Regions from separate parts of the Erwinia sp. CGal63 genome, predicted to be linked through region 2. Evidence: predicted binding sites of a transcription regulator. Region 2 holds the regulator's gene; the other holds the start of a gene.
What was found. Region 2 encodes PhoB, which activates phosphate uptake and scavenging genes when phosphate is short. Its sites were predicted from a motif close to CTGTCATAAAACTGNCNNAT; they were not measured.
Positions count from the first base shown of each region.

Region 1 (6,378 bases), on a different contig from region 2:
ACGCCAGCGATCGCAACGGCGAGTCGATTACCATCGACGCGGAATACGTCAGCAAGCATCTGGACGAGCTGGTAGCGGACGAAGATCTCAGCCGCTTTATTCTGTAAGCGCTTCGTCACCGTTATCTCAACCCCGTCGCTTACGCGCGGGGTTTTTCTTTTTCTACCGTCTTCCCGCCCGATCCCTGATATGGATTAATTCCTGACGCTCCCACAGCCGCTAAACTGGCCGCTTTCCGGCACTTCTTACCCAGCAAAGGCCACTGTGTGATGACCGACAATATTTCTACCGCTCCGGCTCTCTCCTCCTTGCGCGCATGGCTGGAAAGCTTTCGCCTGCGCACGCTGCCGCTGGCCTGCGCCTCGGTAATAACCGGCTCGGCGCTGGCGTGGCAACAGAGCAGCTTCAATCCGACGGTGGCGCTGCTGACGCTCCTGACCACGGCGCTGCTGCAAATTCTCTCTAATCTGGCCAACGATTATGGCGATGCGGTAAAAGGCAGCGATACGCCTGAACGCCTGGGCCCGCTGCGCGGTATGCAGAAAGGATTGATCGGCCTGAAGCAGATGCGCTTCGCGCTGGCGTTAACTACCGTCCTCACGCTGATAGCGGGCGTCACGCTGGTTGTGAGCGCCTGCGACAGCCTTGTCGATATGCTGGGCTTTCTGGCGCTGGGCGCGGTGGCCGTGGTCGCCGCTATCGCCTACACGGTAGGGAAAAAACCCTATGGCTATCTCGGCCTGGGCGATCTCGCCGTGCTGATCTTTTTTGGCTGGCTGGGCGTGGTGGGCAGTTTTTACCTGCAGACGCACAGCCTGCAGTGGCTCTCTTTTCTGCCGGCCACCGGCTGCGGGCTGCTGGCGGTGGCGGTGCTGAACGTCAACAATATGCGCGATATCGACAGCGACAGGCGGAACGGCAAATTTACCGTGGCCGTAAGGCTTGGCGCCTGTAGCGCGCGTTACTATCACGCCATGCTGCTCTCCGCTTCGCTGTTCTGCTTTGCCCTGTACGCCAAACTGACCGGGCTCGACGCGCCGGGCTGGCTGTTTTTACTTAGCGCGCCGCTGTTATTCGGGCAGGCGCGCTTCGTTATCAAACATACCAATGCCGCAGCAATGCGTCCCGTACTGGAAAAAACGGTAAAAGCGGCGCTGCTGGTTAATCTGCTTTTTGCGCTGGGTCTGGCGATGAGCTAAACGCGATGTGCTTGACCCATCGCAACTTTTAGCAACTGATGATTTTGCCAACAGTCGACAGAAAGCGATATACTTAATGTCCCTGTGGCAAACAGATGAACCCTTATGAAATACGATACTTCTGAACTGTGCGACATCTACCATGAAGATGTGAACGTGGTCGAACCGCTTTTTTCAAACTTTGGTGGCCGCACCTCGTTTGGCGGGCAAATCACCACGGTGAAATGTTTTGAAGATAACGGGCTTCTGTACGATCTGCTGGAAGAGAACGGGCGTGGTCGGGTGCTGCTGGTAGACGGCGGCGGTTCCGTGCGGCGCGCGCTGGTCGACGCGGCGCTGGCGCGTCTGGCGCTGCAAAACGAGTGGGAAGGTATCGTGGTGTACGGTTCCGTGCGTCAGGTCGACGAGCTGGAAGATCTGGATATCGGCATCCAGGCGATTGCGGCTATCCCGGCAGGCGCAGCCGGAGAAGGCATTGGCGAGAGCGACGTACGCGTTAACTTTGGCGGCGTGACCTTCTTCTCAGGCGACCACCTTTACGCCGACAATACCGGCATTATCCTTGCCGAAGATCCGCTGGATATCGAATAGCAAAAACGGGTGCTGAAGGGCACCCGTTCTCTTCCTGCCTGTCGTCAAACCTGACTCAGACTTCTTCCATTTTTCCCAACAGCGCACGCAGGCGTTCCTGCCAGACATGCTGCTCCTCTTTCAGGTGCTGGTTTTCACGCACCAGAGCTTCACTGCTGCCCGCGGCCTGCTGAACCTGCTGGTTCAGGTTGTTGTTCTGCTCTTTCAGCTCTTCGATTTCCATCTGCAGCAGAGTGATAGTATCAATCGCCTGCTGAACTTTTGCTTCCAGTTTTTCGAACACTTCAAATGACATCGTGAATGACCTCTCCTAATCGCAAGGCGTTGATGTTGCTGACGCAGCTTTACCGGCTTTTACCGACCCGCTGCGGATCACAACGATGCCCCGATTGTAAGTAGAGCGGCGCGTCAAGTCCAGCAACGAACCCGCTACAGGCGCGAGAGCCGCGTTTTTCAGTGAAGACCTGGTATCTTTAACATTTATCCGCATTCCTTTACCGCTACTGTTAATAAATTGAAACATAGCAACAGAAACGAAAGTGTCATCTGCCGGGAAAATGGCGCAGAAAGACGCGAAAACGCTCATTTTTTTGAAGCAGCACACAACTTTTGATTTCGCTATTTCTCGTTTATGCTCGTTAACGATAAATTCACAACAACCCCACACAAGATTGGGGCGACTCAGGGAATGAGAACAAAAACGTCGCACGTCATTTAACCTCGCCTTCAGGAAACATCATTATGAGCCAGACAACTACTCTCAAAGGACAGTGCATCGCTGAATTTCTCGGCGTAGGCACAATTATTTTCTTCGGCGCCGGCTGCGTTGCCGCGGCGAAGCTGGCCGGTGCGGTACTGGGCCTGTGGGAAATCAGCATTATCTGGGGGATTGCCGTTGCGATGGCGGTCTACCTGAGCGCGGCGATCTCCGGCGCGCATCTGAACCCGGCCGTCACGCTGGCGCTCTGCCTGTTCGGCAACTTCGAAGGCCGTAAAGTTATCCCTTATATCCTGGCGCAGATCGCCGGCGCCTTCTGTTCCGCTGCGCTGGTCTACGCGCTTTACTACAACCTGTTCCTGGATTATGAACAGGCGCATCATATGGTGCGCGGCAGCGTAGAGAGTCTGGATCTGGCAGGCATCTTCTCAACCTACCCTAACGCGCATATCAGCGTCGGCCAGGCTTTCCTGGTTGAAGCGGTGATTACCGCCGTGATGATGGGCCTGATTATGGCGCTGACCGACGATGGCAACGGCCTGCCGCGTGGCCCGATGGCGCCGCTGCTGATCGGCCTGCTGATCGCGGTGATCGGCGGTGCGATGGGGCCGCTGACCGGCTTCGCCCTGAACCCGGCTCGCGATTTCGGCCCTAAGCTCTTCGCATGGCTGGCCGGATGGGGTAACGTCGCCTTTACCGGCGGCCGCGACATTCCTTATTTCCTCGTGCCAATTTTTGGCCCGATCGTTGGCGCCAGCGTGGGCGCACTCGGCTACCGCTCTCTGATCGCCCGCAACCTGCCAGGCGCTGTCACGGTAAAGAAGACAGAGAAGACGATAGCGCGTGCTGAACAGCGTAAAGCGTAAGTGCTAACCCTTTACACATCAGGAAGGATTTATGACTACAGATAAAAAATATATCGTCGCGCTGGATCAGGGGACTACCAGCTCCCGCGCCGTGGTGCTGGATCACGACTCCAACATTGTTGCGGTTTCCCAGCGCGAATTTCAGCAAATCTATCCTAAGCCAGGCTGGGTAGAGCACGACCCAATGGATATCTGGGCGTCGCAAAGCTCCACGCTGGTGGAAGTGCTGGCCCACGCCGATATCCGTTCGGACGAGATCGCCGCTATCGGCATCACCAACCAGCGCGAAACCGCTATCGTCTGGGATAAAGAGACCGGCAAGCCGATCTACAACGCTATCGTCTGGCAGGACCCGCGTACCGCCGACTACTGCGCCAAACTGAAAAAGGAAGGCCTGGAAGAGTATATCCAGCACACGACCGGCCTGGTGATTAACCCTTACTTCTCCGGCACTAAGGTGAAGTGGATTCTGGATCACGTGGAAGGCGCGCGCGAACGCGCGAAACGCGGCGAGCTGCTGTTCGGCAACGTCGATTCATGGCTGGTGTGGAAAATGACTCAGGGTCGGGTGCATATCACCGACTACACCAACGCCTCGCGCACCATGATGTTCAACATCCACAAGCTGGAGTGGGATCAGCGTATGCTGGATATCCTGGATATCCCGCGTGAAATGCTGCCGGAAGTGAAATCCTCTTCCGAAGTTTACGGCCAGACCAATATCGGCGGTAAAGGCGGCACGCGTATTCCTATCGCCGGCATCGCGGGCGACCAGCAGGCGGCGCTGTATGGCCAGCTGTGCGTGCAGCCCGGCATGGCGAAAAACACCTATGGCACCGGCTGCTTTATGCTGATGAACACCGGTACGGAAGCGGTCACCTCGACCAACGGCCTGCTGACCACTATCGCCTGCGGCCCGCGCGGCGAAGTGAACTATGCGCTGGAAGGCGCGGTGTTTATCGGCGGCGCCTCTATTCAGTGGCTGCGCGACGAGATGAAACTGATTGGCGACGCGACCGACTCTGAATATTTCGCGACCAAAGTGAAGGACAGCAACGGCGTCTATATGGTACCGGCCTTTACCGGCCTGGGCGCGCCATACTGGGACCCGTATGCGCGCGGCGCGATTTTCGGCCTGACGCGCGGTGCGAACGCCAACCACATTATCCGCGCCACGCTGGAGTCCATCGCCTTCCAGACGCGCGACGTGCTGGAAGCGATGCAGAACGACGCCAATACGCGCCTGCAGTCGCTGCGCGTGGATGGCGGCGCGGTAGCCAACAACTTCCTGATGCAGTTCCAGTCCGATATCCTGGGCACTCGCGTAGAACGCCCGGAAGTGCTGGAAGTCACCGCGCTTGGCTCGGCTTACCTGGCCGGTCTGGCAGTAGGCTTCTGGAAAGATCTGGATGAGGTTCGCTCCAAAGCGGTTATCGAACGCGAATTCCGTCCAAGCATCGAAACCACCGAGCGTAACTATCGTTATGCCGGCTGGAAGAAAGCCGTCGCCCGCGCTCAGGCGTGGGAAGATCACGAAGAGTAATTCCCCCTCGCCCGCCATCGCCATGATGGCGGGCTGCTTTTGCCAGGCTTAACGACCGCGATAAGAATGCTGGCGTTTTCCCTTTCCGCTATGCCAGACTTCCTGCCTCATTACTTTCCCGAGGCCTATGATGAAACGAGAACTCGCTATTGAATTTTCACGCGTAACGGAAGCAGCGGCGCTGGCTGGCTACAAATGGCTGGGACGCGGCGACAAGAACGCGGCCGACGGCGCGGCGGTATACGCCATGCGGATTATGCTGAACAAAGTGGATATCGACGGGCAAATCGTTATCGGCGAGGGCGAGATCGATGAAGCGCCGATGCTCTATATCGGCGAAAAGGTAGGCAGCGGCCAGGGCGACGCGGTGGATATTGCCGTCGATCCTATTGAAGGCACGCGTATGACCGCGATGGGCCAGGCTAACGCGCTGGCGGTGCTGGCGGTCGGCGATAAAGGCACCTTTCTCAACGCGCCCGATATGTATATGGAGAAACTGGCGGTCGGCCCCGGTGCGAAAGGCGCTATCGACTTGGCACTGCCGCTGGCAGAAAATCTGCAGAATATCGCGCGGGCGCTGCAAAAGCCGCTGTCGGAACTGACCGTTACTATTCTCGCCAAACCGCGTCATGACAGCGTGATTGCGGAGATGCAGCGCCTGGGCGTGCGAATTTTCGCCTTTCCCGACGGCGACGTCGCCGCCTCCATCCTGACCTGTATGCCTGACAGCGAAGTAGACGTGCTGTATGGCATTGGCGGCGCGCCGGAAGGCGTGGTTTCCGCCGCGGTAATCCGCGCGCTGGATGGCGATATGCAGGGAAGGCTGCTGCCGCGCCACGCGGTGAAAGGCGATACGCCAGAGAACCGCGCGCTGGGCGAAGAAGAGCTGAAGCGCTGCGCGGCAATGGGCATCGAGGCCGGAAAAGTTTTACAGCTTGCCGAGATGGCGCATAACGATAACGTGATATTTTCCGCCACCGGCATCACCAGCGGCGATCTGCTGAAAGGCATCACGCGCCAGGGCAACGTCGCCACTACCGAAACGCTGCTGGTGCGCGGCAAATCGCGCACCATCCGCCGTATTCAGTCCATCCACTACCTGGATCGCAAGGACGAGAGTCTGCACCCCTATATTCTGTAGGCGCGCCGCCTATACGGCCTGCAGTTCGGGCCGTTTCGACAGCGGCAGCCAGCAGAGCAGAATCAGCAGCGCCATCGCGAACATCAGCATCCCCAGGCTAAACTGGCCGCTCTGCGGCAGCAGCGCGGAGAGCCAGGCCGCCAGACCCGAGCCCAGGTTCTGCAGGCCGCCCAGCAGCGCGCCTGCCGTACCGGCCATATAGGGCCAGGGCTCCATCGCGCCGGTGGTCGCCAGCGGGAACAGCATCCCCGCGCCGAAGAAGAACAGCGCGGCGGGCGCAACCAGCGTCCAGATGTTCATAACGCCGAACCAGGCCGGCA
Region 1 is NZ_JAKUMN010000009.1:30,570-36,947, forward strand. Features, by position in the region: gene hslU (HslU--HslV peptidase ATPase subunit) at 1-107, shown strand, start outside; gene MKZ79_RS20200 (1,4-dihydroxy-2-naphthoate polyprenyltransferase) at 270-1,199, shown strand; gene rraA (ribonuclease E activity regulator RraA) at 1,305-1,790, shown strand; gene zapB (cell division protein ZapB) at 1,846-2,085, opposite strand; gene MKZ79_RS20215 (MIP/aquaporin family protein) at 2,532-3,374, shown strand; gene glpK (glycerol kinase GlpK) at 3,406-4,917, shown strand; gene glpX (class II fructose-bisphosphatase) at 5,048-6,058, shown strand; gene emrD (multidrug efflux MFS transporter EmrD) at 6,068-6,378, opposite strand, start outside.
Region 1: a site for PhoB is predicted at 2,294-2,313, ahead of MKZ79_RS20215 (MIP/aquaporin family protein). Genes of this name have one in related genera too.

Region 2 (6,378 bases):
TGCCTGGCCCGTTATCACAAACTTTAAATTGCGCGCCATGCGCCGTTTTTTTCCAGCTGATATCAATACGCGTGCCTTCCGGCGTATGGTTGACCGCGTTGTAAACCAGGTTGGAAATGGCGCTGCGCAGCTGTTCGTCGTTGCCGAATACCCGTAGCTGCGGATCGGCGGAAAAATGGATCTGGTGGCGACCCTGGCTGAGCGTTTCCGCCTCGCGCTGCAGCAGCCGCAGCATCAGCGGCACATCGACTTTTTCCTGCAGATCCAGCGCCGGAGCAGCCTCGATTCGCGACAGCGTCAGCAGCTGTTTCACCAGCGCGTCCATTCGTCGGGTTTGCTCCTGCATGGTGTGCAACGCCTTATCGCGCGACGGCCCTTCCAGCACCGCGTCGCTCATCATCTCCAGATAACCCTGCAGCACCGTAAGCGGCGTGCGCAATTCATGACTGACGTTGGCGAAAAAGTTGCGTCGCGCGCCTTCCAGCTGATGCATTTGGGTTACGTCGCGCGCCACCAGCAGCCACTGGCCTTCGCTATAGGGCATCACGCGGAACTCAAGGTGACGATGGCTGTTCAGCACCAGCGTCAGCGGTCGTGAGAAGTCACGCTGGCGCAGGTAAAGGGTAAACTCGGGATAGCGCAGCAGGTTAAGGATATTTTGACCGTTATCTTCCGGCCAGCGCAGCCCCAACATTTGCTGCGCCAGGCCGTTGCACCAGAAAATCGTGCCCTCTTCGGTGGTCAGTACCACCGCGTCCGGCAGCGACTCCGCGCCGCTGCGAAACCTTTTAATCAGATGTCCCAACTCGCGACGGCGGCGACGGTTGCGCGCCTGCATTTGATACAGGCCATAAAACAGCGGTTCCCAGCTGCCGCGCCCGGTCGGCGGCGTGATGCTGCGGTCGATCCACAGCCAGTGAGAGAGGCGAAGCAGGTTGGTAAAATGCCAGCCCAGTATGGCCAGCGTGGCCAGCAGCAGCCACCAGGGCAGCCCGCCGACCAGCAGTCCAAGGATCAGCGCTGGTAAACAGGCGAGCAGCAGCTCAAGCAGCAATCTCTTCCAGGAGAGGCGTTCCAGCACAATGAAAACTCCAGTGGGGACAATCAGTAACGCGCAGAGAAACGGTAGCCTGTTCCGCGAACTGTCTGCACCATACGATCGTGTCCGGTCAGTTCAAGTGCCTTACGCAGACGGCGAATATGCACGTCCACAGTACGATCTTCCACGTAGACGTTAGTGCCCCAGACGTGATTAAGCAACTGCTCGCGGCTGTAGACGCGCTCGGGATGCGTCATAAAGAAGTGCAGCAGCTTATATTCTGTTGGCCCCATCTCCAGCGGCTGTGTCTCGGACATCACGCGGTGCGAAGAGGGATCCAGGCTCAGTCCCTGAATTTCGATGACTTCTTCCACCGCCATCGGCGATATACGGCGCATTACCGCTTTAATCCGCGCCACCAGCTCTTTGGGTGAGAAAGGCTTGATAATATAGTCGTCGGCGCCGACTTCCAGCCCGCGCACGCGGTCTTCTTCTTCGCCGCGCGCGGTCAGCATCATCACCGGAATATCGCGGGTCATCGCCTCGCGCTTCAGATGACGGATAAACTGGATACCCGTGCCGCCAGGCAGCATCCAGTCCAGCAGGATCAGATCCGGCCAGGGTTCGATCAGCAGATTAATGGCGCTGTCATAATCTTCCGCTTCTATCGGCTGATAGTCATTTTGTTCCAGCACAAAACACAACATCTCACGAATTGGGGCTTCATCTTCGACTACCAGAATGCGCTTAGCCATTATTGCTCCTGCGTCTGTGACGGAATGTCACCGGATATGCGGCGCCATTATGCGTCAGATTTATGACACTTTTATGAAAAAATCCAGCCGCTATTCATCAGTTTTATAACACTTTTCAGCAGGATGAAAATGCGTTGCTGAGGTTTTTTGGCCAGCCGTTTATAATCGGCGTCTCGCTTACCTGACACAGAAGGGACGCTATGCGACTTATTCACACCGCCGACTGGCATCTCGGCCAGTTTTTTTACACCAAAAGCCGTGCGCCGGAACATGAAGCTTTTCTGACGTGGCTGGTCGCGCAGGTGGAGCAGCATCAGGTCGATGCCGTGGTCGTCGCCGGCGACATCTTTGATACCGGTTCGCCGCCCAGCTATGCGCGCGAGCTTTACAACCGCTTTGTGGTCAGACTGCAGCAGACCGGCTGCCAGCTGATTATTCTGGCGGGCAATCACGACTCCGTGGCCATGCTGAACGAATCCCGCGAGCTGCTCGCCTGCCTGAACACGCGGGTTATCGCCGCCGCCAGCGAAGATCCGGCCGATCAGGTGCTGCTGCTGAATCGTCGCGACGGCGAGCCCGGCGCGCTGCTTTGCGCCATCCCTTTTCTGCGTCCGCGCGACATTACGCTAAGCAAAGCGGGACAGTCGGGACGAGAGAAACAGCAGACGCTGCTGGAAGCGATTACTCACCACTATCAGCGCAGCTATGCGGCGGCGGTTGAGAGGCGCGACGAGCTGGGCCTGCCGCTGCCCATTATCGCCACCGGCCATTTGACTACGATGGGCGTCACCAAAAGCGACGCCGTGCGCGATATCTATATCGGCACGCTGGACGCCTTTCCCGCTCAGGCCTTTCCGCCCGCGGACTATATCGCGCTGGGCCATATTCATCGCGCGCAGCGCATCGCCGACACGGATTATATCCGCTACAGCGGCTCGCCCATACCGCTCAGCTTTGACGAGCTGGGCCGGGAAAAAAGCGTCTTCCTGGTGGATTTCGCTGACGGCAAGCTAAGCGCGGTGACGCCGCTGACGGTGCCGCTTTTTCAGCCGATGCAGATGATCAAAGGCTCGCTGCAGGAGATAGAGCGACAGCTCGGCGCGATTGAACCGCCGCAAACGGGCCAGAAAGTCTGGCTGGATATTGAAATCGTCACGCAAACCTGGCTGAACGATCTCCAGCGGCATATTCAGGAGCTGGCTGAAACTCTGCCGGTAGAAGTGGTGCTGCTGCGCCGCAGCCGCGAACAGCGCGAAAACATCCTCAGCCGGCAGAACAAGGAAACCCTTAGCGAGCTGAGCGTGGAAGAGGTGTTTCAGCGACGCCTCGCCGCCGAACAGGAGGATCCGGCCCGTATTGAGCGCGCCACGCTGCTGTTCAGACAGACGCTGGCGGAAATGGACGAGGAGCCGTCATGAAAATCCTGACCTTAAGATTCAAGAACCTCAACTCGCTGAAAGGCGAATGGAAAATCGACTTTACCGCCGAACCTTTCGCCAGCAATGGGCTGTTCGCCATTACCGGTCCGACCGGCGCCGGGAAAACCACGCTGCTCGACGCCATTTGCCTGGCGCTCTATCACGAAACGTCGCGGCTGGGGAAACTGTCGCAGACGCAAAACGATCTGATGACGCGCGATACCGCCGAATGCCTCGCGGAAGTGGAGTTCGAAGTCAAAGGCGTAGCCTGGCGAGCGTTCTGGAGCCAGAATCGCGCACGCGGCGCGGTAGACGGCAACCTGCAGGCGCCGCGCGTCGAGCTGGCGCGCTGTGAGGACAATAAAATTGTCGCTGACAAGGTCAAAGACAAACTGGAGATGCTGACCGAGCTGACCGGTCTGGATTTCGATCGCTTTACCAAATCAATGATGCTCTCGCAGGGGCAGTTCGCCGCGTTTCTGAACGCCGATGCCAACAGCCGCGCCGGGCTGCTGGAAGAGCTGACCGGCACAGAGATATACGGTCGCCTCTCCGCCAGCGTTTTCGAGCGGCATAAAAACGCCCGCAACGCGCTGGAGAACCTGCGGGCGCAGGCAAGCGGCATGGCGCTGCTGGACGATGAGAAAATTCAACAGCTTACTTTGCTGTCGGAACAGCTGCTGACAGAGGAGCAGGCGCTTACTTCGCAATTACAGCATCAGCAGCAGCTGCTGCAGTGGCAGCAGCACTATCAGGCGGCGCTACAGGCAAAAGAAGCCGCGACGGCAGAGCAGCAGCAGGCGGAAACGGCCTGGCAGGCGGCGCTGCCGCAGCTGAGCCTGCTGCAACAGGCCGAACCGGCGGAAAAGCTGCGCCCGCAATGGCTGTCGCGTAATCAGCATCATCAGGATCGGCAAAAAACAGCGGAGCAGCAGCAGCAAATCAGCACGCAGCGCCAGCAGATTCAGCATCAGCTGGACGAGCTGGCCGACGAGCTGAAAAAGGCGGAAGCGGCGCGACAGCAGCATGAAGACGATCGGCAGCGGCAGGAGACGCTGATCGCCGAACAGCTGCTGCCGCTGGATAGCCGTATCGCCACGCTGGCGCAGCAGAGCCAGACGCTGGAAAAAGAAGTAAGTGATTACAAACTCTATCTGCATGGACGCCGCGCCGCGCTGCAACAGGCGCAACAGCAGCATCAGGAAACCCTTGCCCGCCAGCAGGAGCAGCAGCGCTGGCAGCAGCAGCATGAGCACTATGCCCGCTGGGGCGAATCGCTGCCGCTCTGGCGTGCGCGCTTTGAGCAGCTGCAGCAGAGCGAACAGGCGCTGACGGCGCAGCAGAAGCGGCTGGATGAAGAGCAGCAAACCGTCAGTCGTTTACAGCAGCAGATTGCACAGGCGGAACAGCAGGCGAAGCCGAAGCGGCAGCAGCTTGAAGCGCAGCAAAAGCAGGTAGCGGAAGCCGAAGCGGCGCTGGCGCAGCAGCAAAAGCAGCATACCGAAGAGCAGCTGCAGGCCACGCTCGCCATACTGCAGCAGCAGCGGCCGCAGCGGCAGAGCCTGGCGCTGATCGCTTCGCAGTGGCCGGCGCTGACGCAGCGCAGCCAGCGGCGACAGAGCGAACTTAAGACGCTGCAACAGCAGCTGCAGCAGGCGCAAACCGAGCTGCAGCACCTGCGCAACGGTTATAAAGAGAAGCGGCAGCATCAGCAGGATCTGGAAAAACGCTGTGAGCTTGAGCAGCGCATTGCCGATCTGGAGCAGTATCGTGCCCGCCTGGAGCCGGAACAGCCCTGCCCGCTGTGCGGCTCCTGTCAGCATCCTGCCGTAGCCGACTACCAGGCGCTGAATCTCTCTGAAAACCAGCAGCGCCTGGCCGCGTTAAAGCTGGAGGTCGAGCAGCTGAAAGACAGCGGTACGGCCAGAAGCGAGCAGGTAAAGAACCTGCAGGCGCAGGCGGAAAAGCTCCAGCGCGAGCTGGCAGAAAGTGAAAGCGAAGCCGCGAATTTACGCGCGCAGTGGCAAACGACGGCGCAGGCGCTGAAGCTTGACTCTTCTCCCGATGAACTGCAGCAGGCTAACGCCTGGCTGGCGGAGCAGGATCGTCAGGAGAGCGAGCTGCAGACGCAGCTGCTGGCTTTACAGCAGCGTACGCGCCAGCTGCAGCAGCATAAGGATCGCCTGGCAGAACTGCAAAAATCGCTAAGCGACATCGCGCAGCAGCAGGAGCTGGCAGGTCAGCAACTGCTTACTTCTGTCAGGGCGCAGCAGGAGCAGGAACAGGCGCTCGCCCGGCAGCAGCAGGAAGCCCGGCAGCAGCGGGAAACGCTGCGCGCCTCGCTGACCGGGCTGGCGCTGACGTTGCCGTCGGCGGAAGAAACCGACGCCTGGCTGACGGCGCGGCAGAAAGAGTGGGAAACCTGGAGCAAAACGGCGCAGACGCTGAGTGAAACGGCTTCGCAGTTGACCGCGCTGGCCGCGCAGCAGCAGACGCTGCAGGAAGAGATAGTGCGCGAGCAGGCGCAGCTTGCGCAGCGCGAAGAGCGTGGCAAAACCGCGCAGCAGGAGCTGGCCGCATTGCGCGAACAGCGGCGGCAGCTGTTTGGCGATAAGACGGCGACGGAGGTGCAACAGCTGCTGCGCGCGCTCTCTCAACAGCATAGCGACCGCTGCCAGCAGCTACAGCGACAGTGGCAGGAGCGGCAGAACCAGCACAATACCCTGACCGGACAGCATAATTCGCTGAGCGCGCAGCTGGAGACGCTGACGCAGCGGCTGGAGCAGGCGCAGCAGGCGTTTGATTCAGCCCTGGCGGCCAGCGCCTTTGCCAGCGAAAGCGCCTTTATGGCGGCGCTGCTGGACGAAGAGCGGCTGCGACAGCTGCAGGCGCTGCAAAAAACGCATGAGCAGCGACGTCAGCAGGCGGCCATCCTGCTGGCGCAGGCGGAAAAAAATCTGGCGACGCTGCCGGAGAAACCGCACGATCTGCCGGAAGACGGGGCTGTTCTGCAGGCGGCAGTGGAAAACCTCTCACAACAGCTCAGGGAAAACGCCCGCCGCCAGGGCGAGGCGCGGCAGCAGCTCAGCAGCGACGCGGCGCGGCGCGAACAGCAGAAAAATCTGCTGGCGACCATCGAGCAGGAAGCGCGCCAGCTGGAGGACTG
Region 2 is NZ_JAKUMN010000004.1:345,443-351,820, reverse strand. Features, by position in the region: gene phoR (phosphate regulon sensor histidine kinase PhoR) at 1-1,081, opposite strand, end outside; gene phoB (phosphate response regulator transcription factor PhoB) at 1,105-1,794, opposite strand; gene sbcD (exonuclease subunit SbcD) at 1,995-3,212, shown strand; gene MKZ79_RS15075 (SbcC/MukB-like Walker B domain-containing protein) at 3,209-6,378, shown strand, end outside.